One region of the Streptomyces sp. NPDC017993 genome, then DNA from elsewhere that is predicted to be linked to it. Evidence: riboswitches for the same ligand, from Rfam matches in the RefSeq annotation. Region 1 holds a riboswitch; each other region holds the start of a gene.

Region 1 (2,261 bases):
GCGCGATGTCGGTGGTCAGCGGGCCGAGCGTGTAGAACGGCGCCTCTTCGCAGATCTCCTGCTGGAGGTCGATGTTCTCCTTGATCTTGTGCATCGGGACGTGTCCCGGGCCTTCGATCATCGTCTGGACGCCGTGCCGCTTGGCGATGGTGTTCAGCTCGCCGAGGGTGCGCAGCTCGGCGAACTGCGCCTCGTCGTTGGCGTCCGCGATGGAGCCGGGACGCAGGCCGTCACCGAGGGAGTAGGTGACGTCGTAGGAGGCGAGGATCTCGCAGAGTTCCTCGAAGTGGGTGTAGAGGAAGGACTCCTGGTGGTGCGCCAGGCACCAGGCGGCCATGATCGATCCGCCGCGCGAGACGATGCCGGTCTTGCGGCGGGCCGTGAGGGGCACGTAACGGAGCAGCACACCGGCATGCACCGTCATGTAGTCGACGCCCTGTTCGGCCTGCTCGATGACGGTGTCCTTGTAGATCTCCCAGGTCAGCTCCTCGGCCTTGCCGTCGACCTTCTCCAGTGCCTGGTAGAGGGGAACGGTGCCGATGGGGACGGGGGAGTTGCGCAGCACCCACTCGCGGGTGGTGTGGATGTTGCGGCCGGTGGACAGGTCCATGACCGTGTCGGCGCCCCACTTGGTAGCCCAGGTCATCTTGTCCACCTCCTCCTCGATCGAGGAGGTGACGGCGGAGTTGCCGATGTTGGCGTTCACCTTCACCAGGAAGTTCTTGCCGATGATCATCGGCTCGATCTCCGGGTGGTTGATGTTGACCGGCAGCACCGCACGGCCGGCCGCGATCTCGTCGCGGACGAACTCCGGCGTGACGTTCTCGCGGACGGCGACGTACTCCATCTCCGCGGTGATCTCGCCGCGCTGCGCGTACGCGAGCTGGGTGACCGCCGCGCCGTCCCGGCCGCGGCGCGGCTGCCGGGGCCGGCCGGGGAAGACCGCGTCGAGGTTCTTGAGGCCGCCGCGCGGCGAGGTGTGCTTGAGGCCGTCGTCCTCGGGCCGCAGCGGACGGCCCGCGTACTCCTCGGTGTCACCGCGGGCGATGATCCAGTTCTCCCGCAGCGGCGCGAGGCCGCGTCGGACGTCGGTTTCGATATTGGGGTCGGTGTACGGCCCTGACGTGTCGTAGAGCGTCACGTCCTTGCCGTTGGTGAGGTGCACCTTCCGGACCGGGACCCGAAGGTCGGGCCGCGAACCGGAGACATAGCCCTTGTGCCAGCCGATCGTCGGCTCGGCGCCGTCGCCGGAAAGGCCACCGGCACCGTTTTCGGGCGTGCGTGCATCCTGCAGAGTCATGTAGACCCAACTCCCTACGCCGGCATTACCCGGTAACAGGTTCGGCGGTCGACGCAGCGATCTTCCGTGGGTTGCGTCCCGGCGTCTGCCGGACGTCCCGCGGAGGTCAGCGCCCTCTCAGCCCGGTGCTCCGAGCTCCCGCGATTGCAAAGTGCCACCACGGTAGCGGCCGATGTGGCGTGGTGGCCAGGGGGCCCCTGCGTTCTTGCGATGATCGGGCGGTGAGCAGCCAGGAGCCCCATACGCATAGCCACGCGCACGGCCACGCGCCTGCCGCGCCCGTATCCCGCCATCTGCGGAAGGTCATCGCGGCCGTTCTGATCCCGTTCGCCGCCGCGGTGGTCGTCGGTCTGGCCGTGCTCTGGCCGGGCGGCGCACCGGCGCACAAGCCGTCCGGTGTGGGCTTCGACCAGCCCACGGAGCAGGCGACGGTGCTCAAGGTGGACAAGGTGAACTGCGCCGATGTCAACGCCGAGCAGCAGCCGCAGCCCACGCCACCGCCGGGGCAGCAACCGGGCGGAGGATCGACGACCGGCAAGGACTGCGACCAGGTGACGATCAAGGTCACCACCGGCGAGAACGCCGGGCGGACCTTCCAGACGGTGGTGACGCCGGACGCCTCGCGGCACTACACGACCGGGCAGGACGTGGTGGTCGCGTACTCCCCCAACGCGCCCAAGGACCTGCAGTACTCGGTCAGCGACGTCGACCGGAGCTTCCCGATGTGGGTGCTGGCCGGGATCTTCGCGCTCGCGGTGGTGGCCGTGGGACGCCTGCGCGGAGTGCTCGCGCTGGTGGCGCTGCTGGCGAGCTTCGGCGTGCTGACGCTGTTCATCCTCCCGGCCATCCTGCAGGGCTCCAATCCGCTGGTGGTGGCGGTGGTCGGGGGCAGCGCGATCATGCTGATCGCGCTGTACATGTGCCATGGGCTGACGGCCAGAACATCGGTGGCAGTGCTCGG
Region 2 (2,261 bases), on a different contig from region 1:
GTGCGCAGCTCGGCTCCCGCCTCGGTGTACCAGCCGGTCATGTGGGCGGCGACCTCGGCGGGCAGCGCACCGGCCAGCGGGCGGTCGGACGCCTCGACGACGGTGACCGCGCAGCCGGACTCGCGTGCCGCGGTCGCGAACTCGGCGCCGATCCAGCCGGCCCCGACGACGACGATGCGCTGCCGGGCGGCCAGCACCGGCCGCAGCCGCTCCGCGTCGTCGAGGGTGCGCAGCAGATGGACGCCGGGCTGCGATTCGCCGCCAGGCAGGTGGATCGGATCGGCGCCGGTGGCGATCACGGCGTAGTCATAGGGGACGGGCCCGTCGGCCGTCTCGACGACGTGGGCGTCCGGCACCAGACCGGTGACCGGCCGGCTGAGCTGCAGATCGATGCCGAGCGCGGGGAAGTCGACGTCGAAGGTGGAGCCGTCGGCCTTGCCGAGCAGCACCGCCTTGGACAGCGGGGGCCGGTCGTAGGGCTGGTGGGGCTCGTCGCCGAGCAGCGTGACGGCGCCGCGCCAACCCTGTTCGCGCAGCGCGACCGCGGTCTGCACACCCGCGATTCCCGCGCCGACGATCACCACGCGCGGCGTGCGGTCAGGGGCCTGGGAAGACTTGCTCTGCTGGCTCACGCGATCACTCTAGGACGGCGGGTCGCGCCGCTCGCAGCAGCGCGCAAGGAGATCTCTGACACAGCGTCACCGGCGGTCACGCCGGAACGCCGGCCCGCCGACGGCCCGGGGCGCTCCCTTACGACGCGTCGCGGACGCGTATTAGGGTGACGGGTACACGCACTCGCGGGAGCCCGGACGCACCGGGCTGAGAGGGAGGCTGGCCGGCCTCCGACCGTACGAACCTGATCCGGGTCATGCCGGCGAAGGGAGGGGCTGGACGCCCATGCATCCACCTGCCACACCATCGGCCGCTGCGACCACGCACCCCGATGTCCTCGTCATCGGGGGCGGCATCATCGGACTCGTCACCGCCTGGCGGGCGGCCGGCCGCGGGCTGCGCGCCGCCGTGGCCGACCCCGCGCCCGGCGGCGGGGCGGCCCGGGTCGCGGCGGGCATGCTCGCCGCCGTCACCGAGCTGCACTACGGCGAGCAGACCCTGCTCGGGCTCAACCTCGCCTCCGCGGAACGCTATCCGCGCTTCGCGGCGGAGCTGGAGGAGTCCAGCGGACAGCAGGTCGGCTACCGCAGGTGCGGCACCCTCGCCGTCGCCCTGGACGCCGACGACCGCGCCCACCTGCGCGAGCTCCACGCCCTGCAGACCCGCTCGGGCCTGGATTCACAGTGGCTGACGGGGCGCGAGTGCCGTCGCCTGGAGCCGATGCTCGCACCCGGCGTACGCGGCGGGCTGCGGGTGGACGGCGATCACCAGGTGGATCCGCGCCGGCTGGCGAGCGCCCTGCTGATCGCCTGCGAACGCGCGGGGGTGACCTTCCACCGCAGCTGGGCGGAGCGCCTGACGGTCCACGGCGACCGGGCGACCGGGGCCGAGCTCGCCGACGGCACACGGCTGTCGGCCGGCCAGGTCGTGCTGGCCGGGGGCAGCTACAGCGGGCGGCTGGCCGGTGTCCCCGAGGACGTGCTGCCGCCGGTGCGCCCGGTCAAGGGCCAGGTGCTGCGGCTGCGTATGCCGGAGCCACCGCGCGGCGGCTCCCCCTTGCTGTCGCGCACCGTACGGGCGGTCGTCCGCGGCGGCCCCCTTTACCTGGTGCCCCGGGAGGACGGGGAGCTGGTCGTCGGCGCCACCAGCGAGGAGCTGGGCTGGGACACCACCGTCACCGCCGGCGGGGTCTACGAGCTGCTGCGGGACGCGCACGAGCTGGTCCCCGGCATCACCGAGCTGCCGCTCGTCGAGACCTGCGCGGGGCTGCGCCCGACCTCGCCGGACAACGCGCCGATGCTGGGCCCGACCGCGCTGCCCGGCCTCCATCTGGCCACCGGCCACTTCCGCAACGGGGTCCTGCTGACCCCGGTCACCGGCGACGCGATGGCCGAGGTACTGGCCACCGGAAGCCTCCCGGAAGAGGCCCGCCCCTTCTCCCCCGCGCGCTTCTCCGCCACCGCCGGCTCGCGGCCGGAAAGCGCCCGCGCCCCACAGGAGCAGCCCGTATGAGCGCCCCGACCGTGTCCGTGTCCGTCAACGGCGAATCCCGCGACGTCCCCGCCGGCCTCACCCTGGACCGGCTCGTCGCGACCCTGTCCAAGGCGCCCGCCGGGGTGGCCGCCGCGGTCAACGAGACCGTGGTGCCA
Region 3 (2,261 bases), on a different contig from region 1:
AGACTGGTGTTCATGAACGGTATGGCGGAGGCGAAGGCGGCGGCGAAAGCGAGGAGGGCAGGAAAGGCCGGCTGTCGCCGCTCGGACTCAGCGGCGATGTCGAGCGCCGCTCCGCCCCGCGCCTGGGCCCGCGCGCGCCAGTCGACGATGACGATCGCGACGAAGCCAGGAATCCAGTAGCCGACGAACAGCAGCACGTTCTGGAAGCGCGCGGTGGTGTCCGCCGCGTGCATCCACAGCACGAGGGGGAAGCCGAGCGCGGCCGCGAGGGCGGCGGCCGCGGGGCGCGGGATGCGCACCCCGACCGTCTGCAGGGCCAGCGAACCGCTGTAGTCGTTCATCGCGTTACTGCACAGCGCGGCCAGCGCCACGGCGAGCAGCCCGAAGCCACCCAGCGCCCCACCGCCGAGGAGCTCGTCCACCCCGCCGGCCGTCTGGTCGGTCAGCACGGAGGCGCCCCACAGTCCGAGCGTCTGGACGGCCACGAAGGACACCACAAGGCCGAGCAGCGTGTACCAGAACATGCGCGTACGCGAGGTCGAGGCCGGCAGGTACCGGCTGAAGTCACTGGCGTACGGGGCCCAGGACAGGGCCAGACTCACCGCGATGGTGCTGGTCAGGGCGAAAGCACCGACGCGGTCCGCACCGTGTACGGAGCCGTGGGCTACGGGGTGCACGCCGTCCAGCAGTCGCCAGGCGATCAGCGCGAACGCCGCGCCGAGCACGAACGTCATGACGATCTGCAGGCGGTGGATCGCTTCGTAGCCGAAGACTCCGAGGACACCTTGGGCGACCAGCATGACCAGGACGCCGAGCCAGAAGGGCCAGCCGCACAACCGGGCCAGCGCGTCCCCGCCGAACAGCCCGATCAGCGCGTCCCACGCGATGGAGGACAGCCACTGCAGGACCCCGGGCAGCGCGACGGCCCGGCCGAACGCCAGCCCAGCCAGGGGTAGTTGACCTGCTCCGGTCCGGCTCCCCCAGGTCCCCAGGTAGGCGGTGGGTACCGCGCCGAGGAGCGTACCGAGCACGACGGCAGCGAGCGCGGTGGCGAAGTCCAGGCCGAGCGCGACGCCGACCGTGCCGGTGAAGACGCCGGTCATGGTCAGATTGGGGGCGAACCACACGGTGAAGAGGCGTCCGGCCGTGCCGTAGCGGTTACTCTCCGGAATCGGCTCGATGCCGTGCGCCTCGACGGTCAGATCGCCGGGCGCCGCGGGCATGCGCCCGTCGAAGGCGGCCGGCCTGCCGTCGGCGGTCAGCCCACTGGAAACATGCGTCCACGACATGAAGACATCCCTCCGCCAGTACGAACTGGTTCAGGTTCGACGGGTGTGATCTCAGCCCCCTGGTGGGGCACCCCGTGTCCGGTATGCCAAACACCTTAACGCGCCCTCCGGTGTGCTCATGCAGGTGGGGAGGGGACGGCGAGGGAGCCGGACGGACGGACATCGCGCGTCGGCACCCACTCCCCCGCCCACTTCAGGCGCGGACCGTAACTGCCACTTTCCCGGGCGCGGCCCCCTCTGGTTCAGCGAGCGTGAGTGACCGGTTCGACCTATGCCGCTTGCCGACCGGGCCGTGGGGCGGAGCGTTGCCGGATTAACCGGAGTAAGGGGACGAGCAGTGGGGGCGACAGCGTAAGCGTGTTGACCGCAACGACCGGCGACGTGGAGGTGGCGACCAGCTGGGTCGGCGCGCTCGGTGGCGTGGAGGGCGTCGCGGCGAAGCACGCGCAGCTCGCGGTCTGTGGGGGCGGGCGGGGTTCGGGGTGCGTGAGGTGGCGCCAGCCCCACGCCGTCGACGCAGCCGTCATCGGCGTGACCGGAACGAACCCCGCCATGCAGGCCTTGATTCTGGGGCGACCTCGCGCGGGCCGGATCCGCCCCGTTGGCGTCAACCTCCGTGTGGGTGCCGAACTGCGACGGGCGGCGGCGCTGCTGCTGCACCCGGCCGGCAACACGATGATCGAACTGCCCGGAGCCCGTCGGCGGCCTGCCTGGCGCCGACCCGATCCTCTACTTGCCCGCGCTCCCCGAGGTCGTGGTCGAGCTGCAGGTCGACAACTCCGCTCCGAATTCGGCCGCTACCGCCACCGGCCCCGGGCACTCCGTATCCATGGCGACCTGACACCCGGCATGCTCGATGATGTGCCCTGACCCGGGCCGAAAGGCACCTTCGCGAACCCGGTCTGGTGGTCATCGACATCACCGCGGCCGATGAAGAGACCGCCACACAGGCCGCGGCCAATCTCGGAGAAC

The links. Region 1 has a riboswitch for thiamine pyrophosphate ahead of thiC (phosphomethylpyrimidine synthase ThiC). Riboswitches for the same ligand answer to the same signal wherever they lie in the genome.
Region 2: it holds a riboswitch for thiamine pyrophosphate, as region 1 does, so the genes downstream of both, thiO (glycine oxidase ThiO) here and thiC (phosphomethylpyrimidine synthase ThiC) in region 1, are expected to answer to the same signal.
Region 3: it holds a riboswitch for thiamine pyrophosphate, as region 1 does, so the genes downstream of both, ACH4FH_RS33035 (purine-cytosine permease family protein) here and thiC (phosphomethylpyrimidine synthase ThiC) in region 1, are expected to answer to the same signal.

Annotation. Positions count from the first base shown of each region.
Region 1 is NZ_JBIRGO010000002.1:196,180-198,440, forward strand. Features, by position in the region: gene thiC (phosphomethylpyrimidine synthase ThiC) at 1-1,300, opposite strand, end outside; TPP riboswitch at 1,295-1,452, opposite strand; gene ACH4FH_RS03925 (YibE/F family protein) at 1,522-2,261, shown strand, end outside.
Region 2 is NZ_JBIRGO010000007.1:46,506-48,766, reverse strand. Features, by position in the region: gene ACH4FH_RS14370 (NAD(P)/FAD-dependent oxidoreductase) at 1-632, opposite strand, end outside; TPP riboswitch at 788-900, shown strand; gene thiO (glycine oxidase ThiO) at 898-2,124, shown strand; gene thiS (sulfur carrier protein ThiS) at 2,121-2,261, shown strand, end outside.
Region 3 is NZ_JBIRGO010000024.1:86,097-88,357, reverse strand. Features, by position in the region: gene ACH4FH_RS33035 (purine-cytosine permease family protein) at 1-1,289, opposite strand, end outside; TPP riboswitch at 1,280-1,374, opposite strand.